DNA from 4 places in the Streptomyces sp. NPDC002835 genome. Region 2 is predicted to be linked to each of the others. Evidence: riboswitches for the same ligand, from Rfam matches in the RefSeq annotation. Region 2 holds a riboswitch; each other region holds the start of a gene.
The links. A riboswitch is a leader RNA that binds a small molecule or an ion and turns the genes downstream of it on or off. The one in region 2 is predicted to bind cyclic di-AMP.
Positions count from the first base shown of each region.

Region 1: another riboswitch for cyclic di-AMP. It lies ahead of ACWD01_RS12375 (NlpC/P60 family protein); the one in region 2 lies ahead of ACWD01_RS32015 (M23 family metallopeptidase).
Region 3: another riboswitch for cyclic di-AMP. It lies ahead of ACWD01_RS17950 (M23 family metallopeptidase); the one in region 2 lies ahead of ACWD01_RS32015 (M23 family metallopeptidase).
Region 4: another riboswitch for cyclic di-AMP. It lies ahead of ACWD01_RS13325 (transglycosylase family protein); the one in region 2 lies ahead of ACWD01_RS32015 (M23 family metallopeptidase).

Region 1 is NZ_JBSFUW010000009.1:79,812-84,886, reverse strand. Features, by position in the region: gene ACWD01_RS12390 (GNAT family N-acetyltransferase) at 1-173, opposite strand, end outside; gene ACWD01_RS12385 (NlpC/P60 family protein) at 274-1,323, opposite strand; gene ACWD01_RS12380 (hypothetical protein) at 1,668-2,021, shown strand; gene ACWD01_RS12375 (NlpC/P60 family protein) at 2,083-3,273, opposite strand; cyclic di-AMP (ydaO/yuaA leader) riboswitch at 3,276-3,467, opposite strand; gene pcrA (DNA helicase PcrA) at 3,721-5,075, shown strand, end outside.
Region 2 is NZ_JBSFUW010000043.1:46,491-51,565, forward strand. Features, by position in the region: tRNA gene ACWD01_RS32005 (tRNA-Met) at 57-130, shown strand; gene ACWD01_RS32010 (PP2C family protein-serine/threonine phosphatase) at 345-1,490, shown strand; cyclic di-AMP (ydaO/yuaA leader) riboswitch at 1,799-1,954, shown strand; gene ACWD01_RS32015 (M23 family metallopeptidase) at 1,965-3,014, shown strand; gene ACWD01_RS32020 (PrsW family intramembrane metalloprotease) at 3,163-4,539, opposite strand; gene trmB (tRNA (guanosine(46)-N7)-methyltransferase TrmB) at 4,611-5,075, opposite strand, start outside.
Region 3 is NZ_JBSFUW010000014.1:147,543-152,617, forward strand. Features, by position in the region: gene ACWD01_RS17940 (STM4011 family radical SAM protein) at 1-181, shown strand, start outside; gene ACWD01_RS17945 (SGNH/GDSL hydrolase family protein) at 213-1,004, opposite strand; gene ACWD01_RS17950 (M23 family metallopeptidase) at 1,175-2,128, opposite strand; cyclic di-AMP (ydaO/yuaA leader) riboswitch at 2,131-2,289, opposite strand; gene ACWD01_RS17955 (alpha-galactosidase) at 2,592-4,706, opposite strand; gene ACWD01_RS17960 (tyrosine-protein phosphatase) at 4,913-5,075, shown strand, end outside.
Region 4 is NZ_JBSFUW010000010.1:14,802-19,876, forward strand. Features, by position in the region: gene ACWD01_RS13310 (DUF501 domain-containing protein) at 1-63, opposite strand, end outside; gene ACWD01_RS13315 (FtsB family cell division protein) at 104-583, opposite strand; gene eno (phosphopyruvate hydratase) at 728-2,020, opposite strand; gene ACWD01_RS13325 (transglycosylase family protein) at 2,337-3,023, opposite strand; cyclic di-AMP (ydaO/yuaA leader) riboswitch at 3,030-3,216, opposite strand; gene ACWD01_RS13330 (transglycosylase family protein) at 3,487-4,476, opposite strand; gene ACWD01_RS13335 (cytochrome P450 family protein) at 4,626-5,075, opposite strand, start outside.

The sequences.
Region 1 (5,075 bases), on a different contig from region 2:
ACCAGTGCCTTGATGTCGCCGGGCGTGGGGTTCACGCCGTGGTCGGGGACGGCGTAATTGACGGGCGGGATGGGCCAGTCGGCGTCGTAGCGGACCGTGAAGGGGCCGACGCGTACGTGGCCGGGCGAGCGGCGTGCGAGGGTGCGCACATAGTTCTGGACGTCGACGTCCACGTGGTCTCCTGCCGGTCGGGCAACGGGGGGCGGGCCCCCGGGACCCCGGGATGGTGCCACCCGGACCGGAGCCCCCGCTATCGGATTACCGGCACGGCCGTCACGCGGGACGGGTCGCCCCCGCGAACGGCATCTCGTCGATCGGCGCGATCCGCACCGGAGCGCCGGGCCGCGGCGCGTGGATCATCCTGCCGCCGCCGATATAGAGCCCGACGTGCGAGACGCCCGAGTAGAAGAACACCAGGTCGCCCGGGGCGAGTCGGGAGCGGGGAACGCGCTCGCCGGCGTTGATCTGGGTGTACGTGGTGCGCGGCAGCGACACCCCGGCGGCGCGCCAGGCGGCCTGGGTGAGGCCCGAGCAGTCGTAGGAGCCCGGCCCCGTCGCGCCCCACACGTACGGCTTGCCGAGCGCCCTGTACGCGTACGCGACGGCCTGGGCGGCCCGGCTGTTCGGGGCCCGCAGCGGGCTCCGGGGGGCGTCGGCGCGGTCGGCGCGGGCGGGCGCCCGGGTGGAGCCGCCGTCGTTGTACGCGGCGCGCTGCTCGGCGGTGAGCCTGGCCAGCAGCCGTTCGGCGGCCGCGAGTTTGCCGCGCACCGTGGCCTTGTGACCGGCCAGTTCCTTGCGGCGGGCCTCCAGCGTGGCGACCTTCTCCGCGGCCTGCTCCTTGAGGTCTGCCAGCTCCCTCAGTTGGCGCCGGACCCCGGCGATCGTGGCGGCCTGCCGGGCGCCGACCCGTTCGGCGCGGGCGGCGCGCTCCAGGTAGTCCTCCGGGTCGGAGGTGAGGGCGAGGCGCAGTCCGGGATCCATGCCGCCGTCGCGGTACTGGGCCGTGGCGACCGAACCGAGCGCGTTGCGGGAGGCGTTGAGCCGCTCGGTCCTGCGCGCGGCCTCGTCGCGCAGCGCGTCGAGCGACCTGCGGGCGCTCGACGTCTGCTCCTTGGCGCCGTTGTAGTTCTCGGTGGCGGCCTCCGCCTCCCGGTACAGCTTGTCGACCCGGATCTTGACCTGAGCGGGGGTGAGGCGGGGCTCGGCCTGGACCGTGCCCTCGAACGCGGTGCCGGTCGCCGCGCCGGCGAGGGCGAGGGTGACCGCGGTACGGGCGGCCGGCCCGCCGAACAGGCGCGGCCTTGGTTTCCGGTGGGTTGCCACGAGGGCTTCCACGTCCTTCCGTCGATCGCTGCCCGCCGTTCGCGTCCGGCGGCGGGCCGCACAGGGGAGCGGCCCACCGCCGGACATCCCGGCGGTGGCGGCCGAGTGCCGTCCGGCTGTACGACGGCTGGTGGGGAGTCGGCCACCTGAGGAAGGACGCTAGACGCCGCGGTCACGGGGGCGGGGCGGAAGGACCGCAAAGTACCGAAGATGGACGCTTGGGACCGGTTGCCGACCACCCGATGGACGTCACGGTTCCGCATTGCCGCGGCCTGCCGACCGATGCGGCGGAGCGGGCCCACCTGCCCGACGGGCGGTGGTATGGGGAGGGTTAGGCTCCGGCCATGGACGTACTCATCAATGTCTTCGTCGCCCTGCACATCATTGGTATCGCCTCGCTGCTGGGCGGATTCCTGACCCAGATGAAGGCGATGGGGGAGGGCACGGCCCGCTTCAACCCGGCGATGCTGCACGGCGCGCTGACCATGCTGGTCACGGGCGTGGCGCTGGTGGGTCTGAACCAGGCGGACGACCAGACGGTGAACAACCTCAAGATCGGCGTCAAGCTGGCGGTCCTGGTGGTGATCCTCGGCCTCGTCTACGTCAAGCGGGACGAGGAGAGGGTCGACAAGGCGCTGTTCGGCGCGGTCGGCGGCCTGACCATGGTCAACATCTTCATCGCCACCCTCTGGACCTGATCCGGGCCGGACATACCGGTGCCCGGGCGGCTCGGCCGCCCGGGCACTCGTGCGACCGGGGTCAGGCGGGGCGGACGCTGCCGTAGATCGGCATGTAGAAGATGGACTCCTCGCGGACGTTCGTGCCCGGCTTGGGGGCGTGGATCATCTTGCCGTCGCCGATGTAGATCCCGACGTGGCTGATGTCGTCGTAGAAGAAGACCAGGTCGCCGGGGAGCAGATCCGCCGTCGCGACGCGGGTGCCGACCTTCACCTGGTCCCAGGTGGTGCGCGGCAGGTCCACGCCGGCCGCCTTCCAGGCGGCCGCGGTGAGGCCGGAGCAGTCGTACGAGCTCGGGCCCGTCGCGCCCCACACGTACGGCTTGCCGATCTGGGCGCGGGCGAAGGCGAGGACCTTGTCGGCCTTGGCCGCGTAGGTGCCGTCGTCCGTGCCGGTCCCGGTGCCGGTGTCCGTACCAGTGTCCGTCCCCGGGTCGGTGGTGCCGGGGTCCGTGCTCGGGGCCGTCTCGCGCTCCTGGGCCTGCCGCTCGGCCTCCGCCCTGGCGGCGGCCTCGGCCGCGGCCTTCGCCTCGGCCTTGCGGCGGGCCTCCTCCTCCTTCTTCCGCTCGATCGCGGCGAGCCGTGCCTTCTCCTCCGCCGTCAGCGTCGACAGCAGGGTGCGCGCCTCCGCGAGCTTGGTCTGCACCGTCTGCTTGCTGGTGCGCAGCGCCTCCTGGGAGTCCGTGAGGGACTCGAGGCGCTTCGTCGCCGCCGCGCGCTGCTTGGCCGCCGCCGCCCGCTCGGTCTCGTACTCGCTGACCGCGGTGCGCTGCTGGGCCGTCATCCGGTCCATCAGCTGCGTCTGGTCGAAGTACGCCTGCGGGCTGTCCGCGAACATCAGCGCGGCGGTGGGCGTGACGGAACCGGTGCGGTACTGCGCGGCCGCGTAGTTGCCGAGCTCGCGGCGGGACTCGTTCAGCTTCTCGGTGCGCTTGGCCGCCTCGTCGAGGAGCTGGTCCACCTCTTGGCGCTTCTCCGCGGTGGCTTCCTTCGCCTTGTTGTACTCCTGCGTGGCGCTGCCGGCCTGCCGGTACAGGTCGTCGACCTTCTTCTGCACCTCTTCGATGCTGGGCTTCGGCTCGGCGGGCGCGGCCGTCGCGCTCTGCGTGGAGAGCAGGGTCACACCCGCGAGGGCTGCCGTGGTGAATCCGACGGCGGAGGACGGTTTGGTGCTTCGGCTGCGGGGCTTGCGATGCGACGCCAAGGCCGGCATCTCCTTCTTCCGTGGACCGCCTACCGGGTTAGCTGTCGGGTTCGGGCGAACGGAAGGTGCCCTACGGACCGAGTGGCGCGCGGTCCGATTCACCCCGGTGGTACTGGGTCCTCCCGTGTCGAGGACGGTGTCGGGAGGGTGGGTCCCCGGTTCCGGACTCCGTTGCCGGAGGCCGGATTCGGCGCAGGCCGCCCGTTCGGCGTGGTTCGCCGGGAGGGGTGCGGGCCGCCTGGTCGAGCACGCTAGCCAACTCGTGCAGCCGCTGTGAAGGTTGATGTTCGATATGTCCGATACATTTTCGTGACCTTTTTCGGCGGATGGTCCCCGGCCCGGCTCCGGAGGCGGATTCGTCGCCTGGCGGAATCGCGCCGTCACCGACCGTCGCCCGCCGCCGGTCTTCGGCGTGCGGCCACGGTTGTCGGTGCGGCCGCCTAGACTCGTTAGGCGATGAGCAGCCTCTTTGACGACAGCTTCCTGGCGGACCTTCAGCCCCAAGCGGACGAGCATCCGCCGCCGCCCGAGGATTCGGCTCCGGAGCAGATCCCGGACGACCTCTTCCAGGGCGCCTTCGACGTGCCCCCGGCCCGCGACGGGTACTACCGCGACGGCGCGCCGCGCCCCGTGGTGGACCCCGCCGCGCTCCTCGACGGGCTGAACGAACAGCAGCGCGCCGCTGTCGTGCACACAGGGTCACCCCTGCTCATCGTGGCCGGCGCCGGCTCCGGCAAGACGCGGGTGCTCACGCACCGCATCGCGCATCTGCTCGGGACCCGCCATGTGCACCCCGGCCAGATACTGGCGATCACCTTCACCAACAAGGCCGCCGGCGAGATGAAGGAGCGCGTCGAGCAGCTGGTGGGCCCGCGCGCCAACGCCATGTGGGTCATGACCTTCCACAGCGCGTGCGTGCGCATCCTGCGCCGCGAGTCCAAGAAGCTGGGCTTCACCTCGTCGTTCTCGATCTACGACGCCGCCGACTCGAAGCGGCTGATGTCGCTGGTCTGCCGCGATCTGGACCTCGACCCGAAGAAGTTCCCGCCGAAGTCCTTCAGCGCCAAGATCTCGAACCTGAAGAACGAGCTGATCGACGAGGAGACCTTCGCCGACCAGGCCCAGGCCGGTTTCGAGAAGACGCTCGCCGAGGCGTACCGGATGTACCAGGCGCGGCTGCGCGAGGCCAACGCCCTGGACTTCGACGACATCATCATGACGACGGTCCACCTCCTCCAGGCCTTCCCGGACGTCGCCGAGCACTACCGCCGCCGCTTCCGGCACGTCCTCGTCGACGAGTACCAGGACACCAACCACGCGCAGTACACGCTCGTGCGCGAGCTGGTGGGCACCGGCTACGAGGACCTGGACCCGGCCGAGCTCTGCGTCGTCGGCGACGCCGACCAGTCGATCTACGCCTTCCGCGGCGCGACCATCCGCAACATCCTCCAGTTCGAGGAGGACTACCCGGACGCGACGACGATCCTGCTGGAGCAGAACTACCGCTCCACCCAGACGATCCTGTCCGCCGCCAACGCCGTCATCGAGCGCAACGAGTCCCGCCGCCCCAAGAACCTGTGGACCAACGCGGGCGAGGGCGCCCAGATCACCGGCTACGTCGCGGACACCGAGCACGACGAGGCCCAGTTCGTCGCCGACGAGATCGACCGGCTCACCGACCAGGGCGAGGCGAAGGCAGGCGACGTCGCCGTCTTCTACCGCACGAACGCCCAGTCGCGTGTCTTCGAGGAGATCTTCATCCGCGTCGGCCTGCCCTACAAGGTCGTCGGCGGGGTGCGCTTCTACGAGCG
Region 2 (5,075 bases):
CTCGTGGAAAAGGTGGAGTTGATCTTGCTCGGGATGCCGTAAGGTTGTGTTCACGACGCGGGGTGGAGCAGCTCGGTAGCTCGCTGGGCTCATAACCCAGAGGTCGCAGGTTCAAATCCTGTCCCCGCTACTGATGGCACCGGCCCGGTGGTCGATCCTGGAGATCGATCACCGGGCCGGTGGCTTTTCCCCGGTCACCGGATCTCCTCCACGGTGGTCTCTCCGACCGTCCCGGCATTCGCCCGGTTGGACGACGGGAAGTAGCTGCGCGGCGTGTCGACGCTCAGCCTGAGGAGGGCGCGGTACTGTCCGCAGCCGTCAGCGGACCCGGCAGGAGACCACCCTTGGGACAGCAGCGGCGAGATCAGGGCGGCGTGCGGCGGGCCCCGTGGTTCGTTCGGGCCCTGCCCGTCGCGATGATCGTCGCAGGAGTGGTCTTCGACCTGCTGACACCCCCTCGTTTCACCGCCGTGCCGCTCTTCGCCGCCGCTCCCCTCCTCGCCGCCCCGCTCGTCTCGTTCGTCATGACCCTGCTCATGGGGGTCGCCGCGATCATGGGCGTGAGCGGCATGCACGTGGTGAACGGGACCGCCGCCCAGATCACCGCCGTCACCGAGACCAGCACCGTGTTCACCGTCGCCGCTCTCGCGCTGCTCATCAACAGGGTCGTCCAGCGCAGGGGCGAACAGCTGGCGTCGGCCCGGGTGATCGCGGAGACCGCGCAGCGCGCCGTGCTGCCCGCGCCGGCCGAGCGGATCGGCGGCCTGCACATCGCAGCCCGGTACGAGGCGGCGCAGGAGGGCGCGTTCATCGGCGGTGACCTCTTCGCCGTGCAGGACACCCCGTACGGCGTGCGCCTGATCGTCGGCGACGTCCGCGGCAAGGGGCTGGGGGCGGTGGGGACCGTGGCCGTGATCATCGGCGCGTTCCGGGAGGCCGCGGAGCAGGAGCGCTCGCTCGAGGGTGTGGGGCAGCGGCTGGAGCGTGCGCTCAAGCGGGAGGGCACCCGGCGGGAGAGCCTGGACGCGGTGGAGGGTTTCACCACCGCCGTGCTGGGCGAGATCCCGCGCGGCCGTGCGGTGGTGCGGCTGGTGAACCGGGGGCACCCCGAGCCGTTGGTGCTGCACGCCGACGGCGCGCTGGACGTGCTCCAGCCGCAGCAGGCGGCGCTGCCGCTCGGGATGGGCCTGGGGGAGTGGCCGGACCGTGCGGAGGAGTTCCCGCTGCCCGACGGGGCGACGCTGCTGCTCTACACGGACGGCGTCACGGAGGCGCGTGACGACCGCGGTGTCTTCTACGACCCGGTCGAACGGCTCGGCGGGCGGCTCTTCCCGGGGCCCGGGGACCTGTTGGACGCGATCGTCGACGACGTACGCCGGTACACCGGCGGCGGGTCGAACGACGACATGGCGCTGCTGGCCGTCGGCCGCCCGGCGCGGGGGCAGCCGGACCGGCGCAGGACGGTGCCGGTGGTCCCGCCGGAGGCGTGATCCGGCGGCGAAAACGGATGATGCGGGTCCGACCGGCCCGTGCCGTGCGGGGTGCGACCGGTCCGCCGGCCGGGCGGTCCTCACGGCCCGTAATCGAAAGGCACCCCTCCGCATAACATTTGACGCAACGTCAGAAAAAGGTGCGGGCCTGACGTTTGATCAAGTCGCCCGGTTCCGCCCGCGTCTGTCCGGGTAAGTCCCCGCCGGAATCGTTAATGATCATCCGGAACAGCTTGGAATCCGGCCCCGCAGTCTATTAACGTTCGATAACGCAGCGCGGTCGTCCCAGCCGACGTCAGAGTCGGCACCGTGCGCACGCGCCGAATCCCACAAGGGAACCGGGGAACCACCAATTGGGGTGAATCGGGCACCTCTTGCCGCGCAGTCCGCGGTCGAGGCGCCCGTAGGAGACCTTCCTGCTCCGAACCCGTCAGCTAACCCGGTAGGCGAGAAGGAAGGAAGGAGAACGCCTTCGTGGCGTCCAACATGCCTGCCCCAGAGGCCCGCTTCGCGTCTGAACACTCCGGTGGCGACGCACCCGAGCGGTCCTGGGAGGAATGGAATCCCACCGAGGAGTCCATCCGCCCGGTGCGCGGCCGGCACCGTGTCATCAAGCAGCGCGGCGGACTCGCCCGCAGCTCCACGGTGCTCGGCGTCGGTGTGATCGCCGCGGTCGGCGCCGGTGGCATAGCCACCGCGCAGGACAAGCCGGCCGTCTCCATCTCGCTCCCCGACGCCATCACGGACAACCTTCCCGACGCCAAGTCCCTGCCGGGCGTCAGCTCGTTCGTCTCCGACGACTCCGACTCCGACGCGGCGGACGAAGCCGACGCCGCCCCGCTGACCGCCGCCGCGGCTCCCGTGGCCGACGGTGACGGCGCCGCGCAGTCGACGGGCGCCGGTGAGGCACTGCGCGCCCGCATCCTTCAGCAGGCCGAGCAGCAGCAGGCCGTGGCGGACGCGGAGGCCAAGGCCGCCGCGGAGAAGCTTGCCGCGGAACAGGCCGCGGCCGCCGCGGCGAAGCAGCAGAGCGAGGCCGAGGCCAAGGCCGCGGAGGAGAAGCGCAAGGCGGAGGAGGCGGCCAGGGCCAAGGCGGAGGCCGAGCGGCTCGCCGAGCTCGCGAGGAGCTTCTCCCTGCCCACCTCCTCGTACACGATCACCTCCACCTACGGCGAAGCCGGCTCCATGTGGTCCTCCGGCCAGCACACCGGCCTGGACTTCGCCGCCCCGACCGGCACCCCGGTCAAGGCCGTCCACGGCGGTACGGTCACGGCCGCCGGCTGGTCCGGCTCCTACGGCTACCGCATCGTCCTCGAACTGGACGACGGCACCGAGGTCCTTTACGCCCACCTGTCCTCGATGACGGCGAGCGCGGGCCAGACGGTCACCACCGGCGAGACGATCGGACGCGTCGGCGCCACCGGCAACGTCACCGGTCCCCACCTGCACCTCGAGGTGCGCACCGCGGGCGGCTCCGGCATCGACCCGATGGCCTGGCTGCGCGACAAGGGCCTCACCCTCTGATCCCTGCCCGGTACGGGGCTCGCACGCTCACGCGTGCGCTCTCCGCGCCGGGCACATCCATGTCTCCGGCAGCCTTGGCGTCACACCCCCCGACGCCAGGGCTGCCGGGCTGTTTACGGAGCACCGCCGCCCCCGGCCTCCGCGGCGTTCAGGAACGGTACGGGTTGTAGCCGCCGTAGTCGCGGTACGGAGGCGGCGCCGGTATCCGGCTCGTCGCCCGGTCCGCGTACGCCAGTGACGGGCTCGCCACCTGCCGGCGCTGCCACAGATGGTGCAGCAGCTCCTGCTCGCGCTCCGCGAAGTCCGGGTCCGCGGTGCCCCGGTGGGCCCGGCGGCGCAGGAAGGCGAGCGACGTCGCGAACGCCTCGTACTCCGACACCGCGTGGCCGGCCGCCGGACCGTAGGTGCGCCGGGCGAAGTCGCGCGCCATCGCGCGGGCCCGCATCGAGGACAGGGCCCGCGGCTCGGCCGCCGGCAGCCAGCCCGCCGCGGCGTAGGCGGGGAGCTCGTCCGATATCGTGCGCAGCTCGCGCTGGCGGGTCCATATCGTCAGCCAGGTGAGCAGCCCGAAGGCCGGCACCATGAACGCCCCGTACACCGCGTAGAAGCCCCACGGGCCGAGCATCGACGCCGATCCGTTCCACAGGGCGTGCATGCCCATCGCGAGGGCCAGGCCCAGCAGCGGCAGCGCGATACTCCGCAGCCGCCGGTGGCGGCGCGCGCCGAGCGCGGCGAGACCGAAACCGAGGCCCGTCAGCACGGTGAAGAGCGGATGGGCGAACGGTGACATCACCACCCGGACGAAGAAGGTTGCGGCGGTCACCGAGGCGAAGCCGGACGTGCCCGTCGACTGGTCCTCGTCGAACGCGCTGCCCAGGTAGAGGATGTTCTCCGTGAAGGCGAAGCCGGTGGAGGTGAAACCGGCGACGACCACACCGTCCACGATCCCGGTGAAGTCCCGTCTGCGGAAGAGGAAGATCAGCAGGATCGCGGCGGCCTTCGCGCTCTCCTCGACGACGGGCGCCACGACCGTCGCCCCGATGGTGTCGGCGGACGCCGGATCGGCGGTCGCCGTCGCTATCCAGCGGGTCGCGAACGTGTTCGCGACGATCGCGATCAGCGCCGCGGCACAGGCGCCCCAGGCGAACGAGAAGATCAGATTCCGCCAGGGGCCCGGCTCGACCCGGTCCAGCCAGCGGAACGCGGCCAGCAGCAGCGGGACCGGCAACGTCGCCAGACCGAGCCCGACCAGGAAGCCCTGGGTGCCGGTCTGTTCGCGCACGAGCACCAGGATCACCAGGCCGCACAGGGCGAGCAGCGTGATCACCGCGCCGGCGCGGACCGCCCTGCTGCGCCAGAACCTCGAGGCCGCCAGGGGCCGGTAGCGCCGGCGCGCGGGCTCCGGCAGTTCGGTGAGCAGCGCGTCGACGTGCTCCTGCCGGGGTGCGGGCAGCACCGGGTGCGGCGGCACCGCGACGCTGTGCGGGCGGTACTGCGGCGGCTGCTGCGCGGACGAGTCGGACACCCGTCGACCCTAACCACGCGCACTGACAACTGGCGACGGCGCACGGTGCGTCGAGGCCCCCGGCGCACCGGTCAGCCCTGCGGCCGAACCCGGCGGAAGAGCAGGTCACGCACCGTGTGGCCCTTGTCGAGGCCCTGGCCCTCGAAGCGGGTCAGCGGACGGAACGCGGGACGTGGCGCGAAACCGCCGTCGCTCTCGGTGTTCTCGAAGTCCGGGTGCGCGGAGAGCACTTCGAGCATCTGCTCGGCGTACGGCTCCCAGTCGGTCGCGCAGTGCAGGACCGCGCCCGGCCTGAGTCGCCGGGCGGCGAGGGCGAGGAACTCCGGCTGGATGAGCCGGCGCTTGTGGTGCCGCTTCTTGGGCCACGGGTCGGGGAAGTAGACGCGCATGCCGTCGAGCGAGTGGGGCGGCAGCATCTCCCGGAGCAGGATGATCGCGTCGCCGTTGGCCACCCGGACGTTGGACAGGCCGTTCCGCTCCGCGAGACTCAGGAGGTTGCCCTGGCCGGGGGTGTGCACGTCGACCGCGAGGGTCCC
Region 3 (5,075 bases), on a different contig from region 2:
GTACCGCCGGGCGCTGCGCCCCCGCGCCTGCCCGCTCGCCGTGTGCGACTGCCACATCGGCTATGTCCACCTGGAGACGCTGCCGCTGTACGACGTCTTCGCGGGCGGCGTCCTCGAACGGATCCCCGCCCCGGCCGCACTCGACCGGACCCCCGCCCGGACCCCCGCTGACCTCCCCTGACCTCCCCGTCATCCGCCGTCCTCCGCCGCCCTCAGAGCGGCAGCAGGTCCGGGCGCTTGGCCTCGACGTGGTCGCCGGAGCTCTCGCCGCGCAGCCGTCGTCCGATCCAGGGCGCCAGGTACTCGCGCGCCCATTGGATGTCGTCCCTGCGCACCTCCAGCGCCCCGCGCGGGGGCAGCGGCGGCCACGGCTGGTCGGGGTCGGCGGGCACGTCGAGTCCGAGGACCTGTGCCGCGCGGAGCGCGACCCGGGTGTGCCCCTCGGGCGACAGGTGCAGCCGGTCGGCGTCCCAGGCCCGCCGGTCCTGGACGGACTTGAGCGACCACAGGTCCAGCACCGGGCAGTCGTACCGGTCGGCGATGGCCCGCACATGCGCCGTGTACGTGGCGATCTTGCCGCGCAGATGGCGCAGGACGGGCACGTTCCGGGTGTCGAAGCCGGTCGTCACCATGACCGTGCCGACCGAGGCCGTGAGGTCGGCGACGGCCCGCTCGAAGCGTTCGGCCACGTCGTCCGGGTCGGAGCCCGGGCGGATGATGTCGTTGCCGCCGGCGCAGAAGGTGACGAGGTCGGGCGCGAGCTCCCGGGCCCTCGGCACCTGCTCGTCGACGATCTGGTCGAGGAGCCGCCCGCGCACGGCGAGGTTGGCGTAGCGGAAGCTGTGCTCCGGCCTTCGGTCGGCGAGCAGGACCGCGAAACGGTCCGCCCACCCGACGAAGCCGCCGTCGGGCCCCGGGTCGCCCACGCCCTCGGTGAAGCTGTCACCGATCGCCGCGTACGACCCGAATGCGCCACTGTTCTCTGTTCTCGAATCGTCTGCCACAAGGGCACATCTTTCCTTTATGGATGTGACCTACGCGACCGTAAGGAGGGGTTGACGGGGGGTGATCTTTACCACCCGTCAGTTTCCGGCGGGCCGGAATACGCGGAAGTCCCCGCTCCGCCAGGACGGAACGGGGATTTCCGGAATTGCCGGACGGTGGGCCGCACGGGTCAGAGGGAGACGCCGTGCTCCCGCAGGTAGGCCAGCGGGTCGATGTCCGAGCCGTAGGACGGGCCGGTGCGGACCTCGAAGTGCAGGTGCGGGCCGGAGGAGTTGCCGGTGGAACCGGACAGGCCGATCTGCTGCCCGCCGCTCACGGACTGTCCGCCGGAGACGGCCAGGGAGGAGAGGTGGGCGTACTGGGAGTAGGTGCCGTCCGTGTGCTGGATGACGACCTCGTTGCCGTACGCGCCGCTCCAGCCGGCGGAGACGACGGTGCCCGCACCGACGGCCTTGACGGAGCTGCCGGTCGGGGCGGCGAAGTCGACGCCGGTGTGGTAACCGCTGGACCACATCGCGCCGGAGGCGCGGTACGGCGTGGTGACGGCCGCGTCGACCGGGGCGCTGAAGCCGGACGCGGACGCCGGGGCCGCGGCCTCCTTCGCGGGAGCCGGCTTCGCGGGCGCCTTCTTCGCCGGGGCCTGGGCCTGCGGAGCGGCGGCCCGCGAGTCGTCGCGCGACGGGCGCGGCTTGGACTCGGCGCGGGGCTCGGGGTCGTTCTTCGCCTTGGACTTGGCGCCGATCGTCAGCTCCAGACCCGGGTGGATCAGCGACGGGTCGGAGCCGATGGCGCGGCGGTTGTCGTTGAAGAGCTGCTTCCAGCCGCCGCGGACGCTCTGCTCTTCGGCGATCTTCGACAGGTAGTCGCCGGCGACGACGGTGTACGTCTTCGGGGCCTTCTTGGCGGCCGGCAGCGCCGACTCGGCGAGGGCCGGGGCGGCCAGCGCCGGGGCGGCGGCCTGCTGGGGTGCGGCGACCGGTGCCGCCGCCGGGGCGGGGGCCGCGGTGGCGGTCGTGGCGCCGATCAGCGGGAGCGCGATGACGGCGCCGCCCGTGCCGGCGACGACGAAGCCGCGGGTGAACGGGTTGAACTTGGGACGACGGTGCTTACCCTTCGCGGGCATGGCGCATTCCTCTCCGGCGCCTACGAGGTGAGCTGTCGGGTTCGGGCTGGAGATGCCCGGTCGCACTGCTTGTACGACTTCACCCCAAGCCGTCCGGTTTTCCCGGAATCGGCGTACTACCTGGGTCCCCCGCTCCTGCCACACGTGGGTGGGTTCGAATTCCGGGCGGCGGCAGGATTAGGCGTTCCGTCCGGATTGAGCGTGACCGTAGGCGAGTCGGGCAGTCGTGGACAAGCGAGGATTTTCCACGATCAATGCAGAGCCCGATATCACCGGGGATTTCCGGTCACCCTCCGTGGACGACGGTCCTTCAATTGCCTTGCCGGTTACGGAATTGGCCCGCCGGTCCCGGCCACACAACGTCACGAATATGACGCTGCTCACCAGCCGGGGACCATCTCCCCCGCTTACGGGGCACGTTATGCCGAACCAGCCAATTCGGACAGAAGAAGCATTTGGCCATCTAGTGCCGCACTACGACCGCGGTCCACGCCCGCCTGAGCCGGATCACGGTGGCGTCCATGTCACCCTTCAGTCCGGTGTGCAGTCCGTGGTGCAGCAGCACCGCGCCCCGATGGACCGCTCCGGTGTCCACGCACGCGTAGGCGGCGGCCGGGTCGAGGCCGCGCAGCCGGAGCGCCGGCGGCCGCTCGCCGTACCGCTGCGCCTCGAGCAGCGCGAGCACGACCGTCTCGTCGCCCCGGACGTACTGCACGGCGCTCAGCCCGCCCTCCGGGGCCCGCAGCCGGTACAGCTCCCCGTGCTGGACGAGCGGCCTGATCTCCTTGTAGAGCCGGATCCAGTCAGCCGCCTCCGACAGTTCCGCCTCGCTCCACTGTGCGAGGTCTCCCCCGACGCCCAGTACCCCGGCCATGGCGCTGACGAAGCGGAAGCGCAGACTGCTCCGGCGGCCGTTGAGCTGGGCGTTGGGGCTGTCGGTCACCCAGGCCGCCATGACCCGGGCCGGGTGCAGCTGGCTGAAGCCGTGCTGGACGGCGAGCCGGTCCAGCGGGTCCGTGTTGTCCGAGGTCCACACCTGGTCGGTGCGGCCGAGGACCCCGAGGTCGATCCGGCCGCCGCCGCCGGAGCAGGACTCGAAGGCGACGCCCGGATGCGCGGCCCGCAGCCGGTCCAGCAGGGCGTAGAAGCCCTCGACGTGCCCGGTCCACAGCTTCTGCGGATACGGCTCCCCCGGCCAGCCCGCGTCGGTGAAGCAGCGGTTGAAGTCCCACTTCACATAGTCGACGGGCGCGCCGGACAGCAGGGCGTCGAGCTGCTTCCACAGATGCTCCCGGACGTCCTCGCGCGCGAGATTCAGTACGAGCTGGTTGCGGAATTCGGTGCGCGTGCGTCCCGGATGGTGCTGCACCCAGTCGGGGTGGGCGCGGTAGAGGTCGCTGTCCGCGTTGACCATCTCGGGCTCCACCCAGATCCCGAACCGCATGCCGAGACCGTGGACTTCGCGGGCGAGCGGCGCGAGGCCGCCGGGGAAGCGGTCCGGGTTCGGCGTCCAGTCGCCGAGTCCGGCGCGGTCGCTGGTGCGCCGCCCGAACCAGGCGTCGTCCACGACGAAAAGCTCGACGCCGATCCCCGCGGCCAGCCGGGCGAGGGCCAGCTGCTGCTGCTCCGAGATGTCGAAGCCGGTGGCCTCCCAGGAGTTGTAGAGCACCGGACGCGCCTCCTGGGCGCCGGGGATCACATGGGCGAGCTGCCAGGCGTGCCACGCCCTGCTGGCGCCGCCGAACCCGCCGTCGCTCCACAGCCCCGCGAAGACGGGCGAGGTGTAGGTCTCCCCCGGCGCGAGCAGTACCAGCCCGGAGTCGTCGTGACCGGCCCCGCCGGTGATCTGTACGCATTTGTCCGGGAGCTGCTGTACGGCGATCCGCCACGATCCGGACCAGCCGAGGGCGCAGCCGTACACCTCGCCGCGCTCCTCGGTGGCGCCTTCCGCGTCCAGGGCCACCCAGGGCAGGTGCTGGTGGCCGGTGTGGCCGCGCCGGCTGCCGATGATCTTCTCGCCGTAGCTGATCTCGGAACGGACCAGCCGGGACTCGGCGGCCCAGCGGCCGTGCAGCTGGGAGAGCCGCCATGCGTCCCGGTGCGGCAGCGTCCAGGCGGCGGCGTCGGCCCGGAGCAGTTCGAGGTCCGGCCCGGCGCCGTCGTGGGCGACGGTGGTCCAGCGCTCGATCACGTCGGAGTCGTCGCGCATCCGGTAGTGCAGCGTCAGGCCGAGGCCGACCTGTGCGTCGGTGAAGCGCAGCCGCAGCTCGTCGTCCTCCGCGGCCCAGCCGGCGAAGGCCCATTCGGTGCCGCGCACGGACTCGGTTCGGACCGACAGCGCGGGGCGGACGAACCGGGGGCCGCCCTCGACGGGGTACTCCTCGCGCCCGTCGAGCTGGGACTCGAACGGCCAGTACGGCGGCGGCCCTTGCGCCGCCAGCGCCTCGGCGTCGGCGGCCGTGATGCGGGCGCCCCAGTGGAGATGGACGAGCTCGTCGGCGTCGGTGAGATGGAATGCGTAGCTGCTCGCGGGCCCGGAGAGGATCCACGTACGCCCGTCGCTCAGGTTCTCGATCATCTCGCCCCTCAGATACTCACAGTCCCACACAGACTCGAACATCATCGGCCGTGCGGGGCGCCCGGGGCAACGCCGGGAAGTAGGGAGTCTCACCAACGCCCGCCAACAGTGGACAAGATGATTGCCCGATGAATGCGTGTCGTATGGTCGAAGGCCGCGCCGTCGTCGGCGAGCAGCGCCGGCCACCGCCCCCCGAAGGAGTCCACGTGACGCAGCAGCTGCCGCAGACGACCTCGTCAGAGCCCGAACTGTCCGGGGTGCGCAACTTCCGCGACGTGGGCGGACTGCCGACCGTGGACGGACGGCGGGTGCGGTCCGGCAGGCTGTTCCGCAGCGGGCACCTGGCGCACGCGACCGAGACCGACACGG
Region 4 (5,075 bases), on a different contig from region 2:
GAACGCGGCGACGTCCGCGTCCGTGGGCTCGGTGGGTTCGGTGGTGGGAGGAGGGGTTTCCATGCCTGCCTTGTTCGGTGACTGCTACTGCTGCCGGGTGCTGCTACTGCTGCGGACCGTCGGCGCTGTCCACGCCGTTCCATACGTTCGAGTACCACGGCCGGTCGGCCGCGCCGCTCTCTTCGCGCTCCCGCTCCGCGGCCTCGGGGTCGATCATGGTGAATCCGGTCTCCCCCGGGAGCACGTAGTGCAGATGCTCGCGGGCTAGCCGCCGGATGTACATGTCGTCCTGGAGGCGCGCCTTCTCGTCCTTGAGCTGCTCGACCTGTGCGCGCGCCTCGTCCATGAGGCGTTCCTGCTCGGCGATGTCCGCCCGCTGGGAGACGTACTGGCGCATCGGGTAGGCGAGCGCCACGACGAGCGAGCAGACGACGAGGGCGAGGAAGGCCGCGCGGCCGGTGAGCCGGGAGCGGCGGGCCTGGCGGCGGTTCTGGGAGCGGTAGACGCGGGCGGCGGTCTGCTCGCCGAGCAGCCGCAGCCTGGTCGCGGTGGAGAACCTGTCCGCTTCCGGCCTGCGCGCCATCCCACTCGCCTCCCCTTCACACGCCGACGTCCCCGGACACGGTACGGGACCGCGGCCGGGGACGTACGTACGACAGGGCGTCAGCCGGTGATCAGCCGGTGATCACCGGTGGCCCGGCGACGCTCGGCGTCGCTCGTGCGGTGCTCAGTCCTCGTACTTGAACCGCGGGAACGCGCTGCGGCCCGCGTACACCGCCGCGTCGTCGAGGATCTCCTCGATGCGCAGCAGCTGGTTGTACTTGGCGACGCGCTCGGAGCGGGCCGGGGCGCCGGTCTTGATCTGGCCGCAGTTGGTGGCGACGGCCAGGTCGGCGATGGTGACGTCCTCGGTCTCGCCGGAGCGGTGGGACATCATGCACTTGAAGCCGCTGCGCTGGGCGAGCTCGACGGCGTCGAGGGTCTCGGTCAGCGAGCCGATCTGGTTGACCTTGACGAGCAGCGCGTTCGCGGCGTTCTCGTCGATGCCGCGGGCCAGGCGCTCCGGGTTGGTGACGAAGAGGTCGTCGCCGACGATCTGGACCTTGGTGCCCAGCTTCTCGGTGAGGACCTTCCAGCCGTCCCAGTCGTCCTCGAACAGCGGGTCCTCGATGGAGACCAGCGGGTACGAGGCGGCGAGCTCCTCGTAGTACTCGGTCATCTCGGCGGCCGAGCGGGACTTGCCCTCGAACTCGTACGAGCCGTCCTTGTAGAACTCGGACGCGGCGACGTCGAGCGCGAGCGCGATGTCCTTGCCCGGGGTGTAGCCGGCCTCCTTGATGGCCTCGAGGATGAGGTCGAGGGCGGCGCGGTTGGAGTCGAGGTTCGGCGCGAAGCCGCCCTCGTCGCCGAGGCCGGTGGACAGGCCCTTCTGCTTCAGGACCTTCTTGAGGGTGTGGTAGACCTCGGTGCCCCAGCGCAGCGCCTCGGAGAACGACTCGGCGCCGATCGGCGCGATCATGAACTCCTGGATGTCCACGTTGGAGTCGGCGTGCGAGCCGCCGTTCAGGATGTTCATCATCGGAACGGGCAGCAGGTGCGCGTTCGGGCCGCCCAGGTAGCGGAAGAGCGGCAGGTCGGAGGCCTCAGAGGCGGCGTGCGCGACGGCGAGGGAGACGCCGAGGATGGCGTTGGCGCCGAGCGAGGACTTGTCCGGGGTGGCGTCCAGGTCGAACATCGCCTGGTCGATCAGGCGCTGCTCGGTGGCGTCGTAGCCGACGAGCTCCGGGCCGATCTGCTCGATGACGGCGAGGACGGCCTTCTCGACGCCCTTGCCCTGGTAGCGGTTCTGGTCACCGTCGCGGAGCTCGAGAGCCTCGAACGCACCGGTGGAGGCGCCGGACGGAACTGCAGCACGACCCGTGCTGCCGTCGTCGAGGCCAACCTCGACCTCGACCGTGGGGTTGCCTCGGGAGTCCAGGATTTCCCGGGCTACGACGACGTCGATGGACGGCACGAGCATCTCCTTCTGGGATGTGACGCGAGAAAAGTGCAGAGGTCTGCTTGGCCTTGCGGCAAGAGCCTAACCGCCCCGGCGGCAAAGGCCCGGCCGATGCCCGCCCCCTGGGACGAAAAAGGGCATCAAGCCCCTTGCGACCGGACAAACGGGACGGTTCCTACCTGCGGGTAACCGGCGCCCCGGGGCGGACTCGCCCCAGCAACGGACCGAGCCCCGGCCCGGCGCGTACGGGGGAAGGCGCGCCGGACCGGGGTGCTCGGGTCCCGTCCGACGGACGGGTGCCTCCCACGACCGCCGGACCGTGGGAGGCAGGTGCGGGTCAGCGCAGGTGGAGCTGCTGGCCCGGGTGGATCACGTCGGCGTCCTCGACGATGTCCTTGTTCAGCTCGAACAGCTTCTCCCAGCCGCCCTCGACCTTCTCGGCCTGCGCGATCTTGCTGAGGGTGTCGCCGGCCTCGACCTTGTACTCGCCGTCGCCCTTCTTGAAGCCCTTGGCCTGCGGAGCGGCGGCGGGCTTCTCGGCCTTCGGGGCCGGGGCGGGGGCCTCGGTGCGCTCGGAGCGCGTGGTGGGCGCCTCGGAGCGCTCCTGGGACGGCTGCGCGGGCGCGGCCTCGGCGGAGCCGCCGCCGTAGGAGGCACCGGACAGGCCGACGCCGCAGCTCGGCCAGGCGCCCTTGCCCTGGCCGGCCAGGACCTTCTCGGCTATCTCGATCTGCTGGGCCTTGGACGCCTGGTCGGCGGTCGAGGCGTACGCGGTGCCGCCGTACGCGGCCCAGGTGGAGGCGGAGAACTGCAGGCCGCCGTAGTAGCCGTTGCCCGTGTTGATGGACCAGTTGCCGCCGGACTCGCACTGGGCGACGGCGTCCCACTCGGAGGCGGTGGCGGCGGAGGCGGAGGTCGCGCCGAGAACCGGGGCGGCGATGGCGGCGCCGGCGACACCGGCGAGCGCGACGAGACGGGTGACCTTCGACGGGCGGCGGTGCTTGGCCTTGTCGGAAGAACGCAGCATGGAACTTCTCCTCACCGACGCCTACGAGGTGAGCTGTCGGGTTCGGGCCTGTGAGTTGCCCGGCCGCACGTCCGTGGGACGTGCGGGCTTCACCCCCAGCCGGCTCCGGTCCGCCGGATCTCTCGATCCGGGCGAACGGCCCCGGCGCTTACCTTGGGTCCCCCGCTCCTGCCTTCGGCGCTCTGAGCGACGACTGTTCCCCTCGACCGACGGCAGGATTCGGCGTATCGGTCGACGGGGCCCGCGGTGGCGAGCGGTTCAGACCGTAGACACAGGACTCCCCGATGTTCAAAGTCGAACATCGGGGAGAAAACGCCCGAACCGACCACCCGAAGATGTCCGTTTTCGCAGGTGAGGGGCGGAGTGGCCGAGTTCATGGGGCGTTGCGCCCTAGTTGGGACAAAGAGACCCTTGTCTCACCGGAACGAAGCGGACAGAAGCCCATGAACCGTCGTGTGAACTAGCGCTGACCCAGGCTCAGGTCGAGGCTCTGACCGGGCAGGATGAGGTCCGGGTCGGACCCGACCGTCTCCTCGTTCGCCTCGTAGAGGGCCGGCCACCCGCCGGGCACCTCCTCCGCGGCGGCGATGTCGCACAGATTGTCGCCGGGCTGAACGGTGTACGAGCCCGGGGCGGTTGCCCCGACGTCGCCCTTGCGGCCCGCGCTGTCGCCCCGTGAGGCGTGGCGGCCGTCCTCGCGGGCGCCGTCCGAACCGCCGGTGGCGGACTCGTCGCCCGGCGCACCGCGGTGCTTGCCGGTGCCGGTCGACGCCTCGCCGGACGGGGCCGCCTCTGTGGCGTCGTCCGTGGGCACCGTGCGGGTGTCGTCGTCCCCGGTCGCCGGCCGGTCGGTCGCGTCGCCGGAGGGCGTGCCCGCGTCACGGGTGTCCGGCGCGCCGGATTCGCCCGTGGCGTCCGAGTCGTCCGCCGAGCCCTCGGCGGGCTTGTCGCCCGCCGGGTCGGTCGGCTCGAGGACGTCGAGGGAACCGGACGTGTCGGGCGACGGCTCACCGTCCGGCGCGTCGCTCTGCTTCGGCAGCGGCAGGATGCCCGGGTCGACGCCGGTGTCCGCGCCGTCGTCCTGGAGCCCGGCGAGCGGACCGCAGGCGGGCCAGGCGCCAGGGCCCTGGGCGGCGAGGACCTTCTCCGCGACCGCTATCTGCTGCGAGCGGCTCGCGAGGTCGGCGCTCGGCGCGTAGGCGGTGCCGCCGTACGCGGCCCAGGTCTCCTGCGAGAACTGCAGCCCGCCGTAGTAGCCGTTGCCGAAGTCGGCGCTCCACGCCCCGCCGCTCTCGCACTCCGCGACGCGGTCCCAGGTGTTCGCGTCGGCCGCGGACGCCGAGCCCGCGCCGAGCAGCGGGATCGCGATGGCCGAACCGGTCACCCCTGCCGCGACGATGAGGGCCGGAGCCTGGCGGGGTCGGCGGTGTCGTCCGTTCCCGGAGAGCATGCGGTTGCCTTTCGCGTGACAGCTGTGAATCCTGCGGCCTGCTGATGCCTGCCGAGTGACGGTGAACGTAGTCGCATTCGAACGTGAGTCACAAGTCGATGCAGCAGAGATCACGTGAAAGTCACAGACTTGACGTAGCGTCAGCTTGTTTACACCGTGAACTCAACGGGCAGAGTGCGCAATCCGCGCATGATGAGACCCCCACGCCACCGCAAATCGGCCGGATCTCCCGCAAGCCGCAAGTCCGGCATTCTGCGGAGCAGGGTGGCCAGCGCGGTCTGCCCCTCGAGCCGGGCGAGCGGGGCGCCGAGGCAGTAGTGGATGCCGTGGCCGTACCCCAGATGCTGGTTGTCGGTCCGGGACAGATCGAGGGTGTCCGGGGCGTCGAAGCGTGCCGGGTCGCGGTCGGCGGCCGCGAGGACGACGAGTACGGGGTCGCCCGCCGCGATCCGCTGCCCGCCGACGGTGAGCGGCTCCGTGGCGAACCGCCAGGTCGCCAGCTCCACCGGCCCGTCGTAGCGCAGCAGTTCCTCCACGCCGGTCGCCAGCAGGCCGCTGTCCCCGGACGCCAGCGACGCCTGGAGGCGCTCACGCTGCTC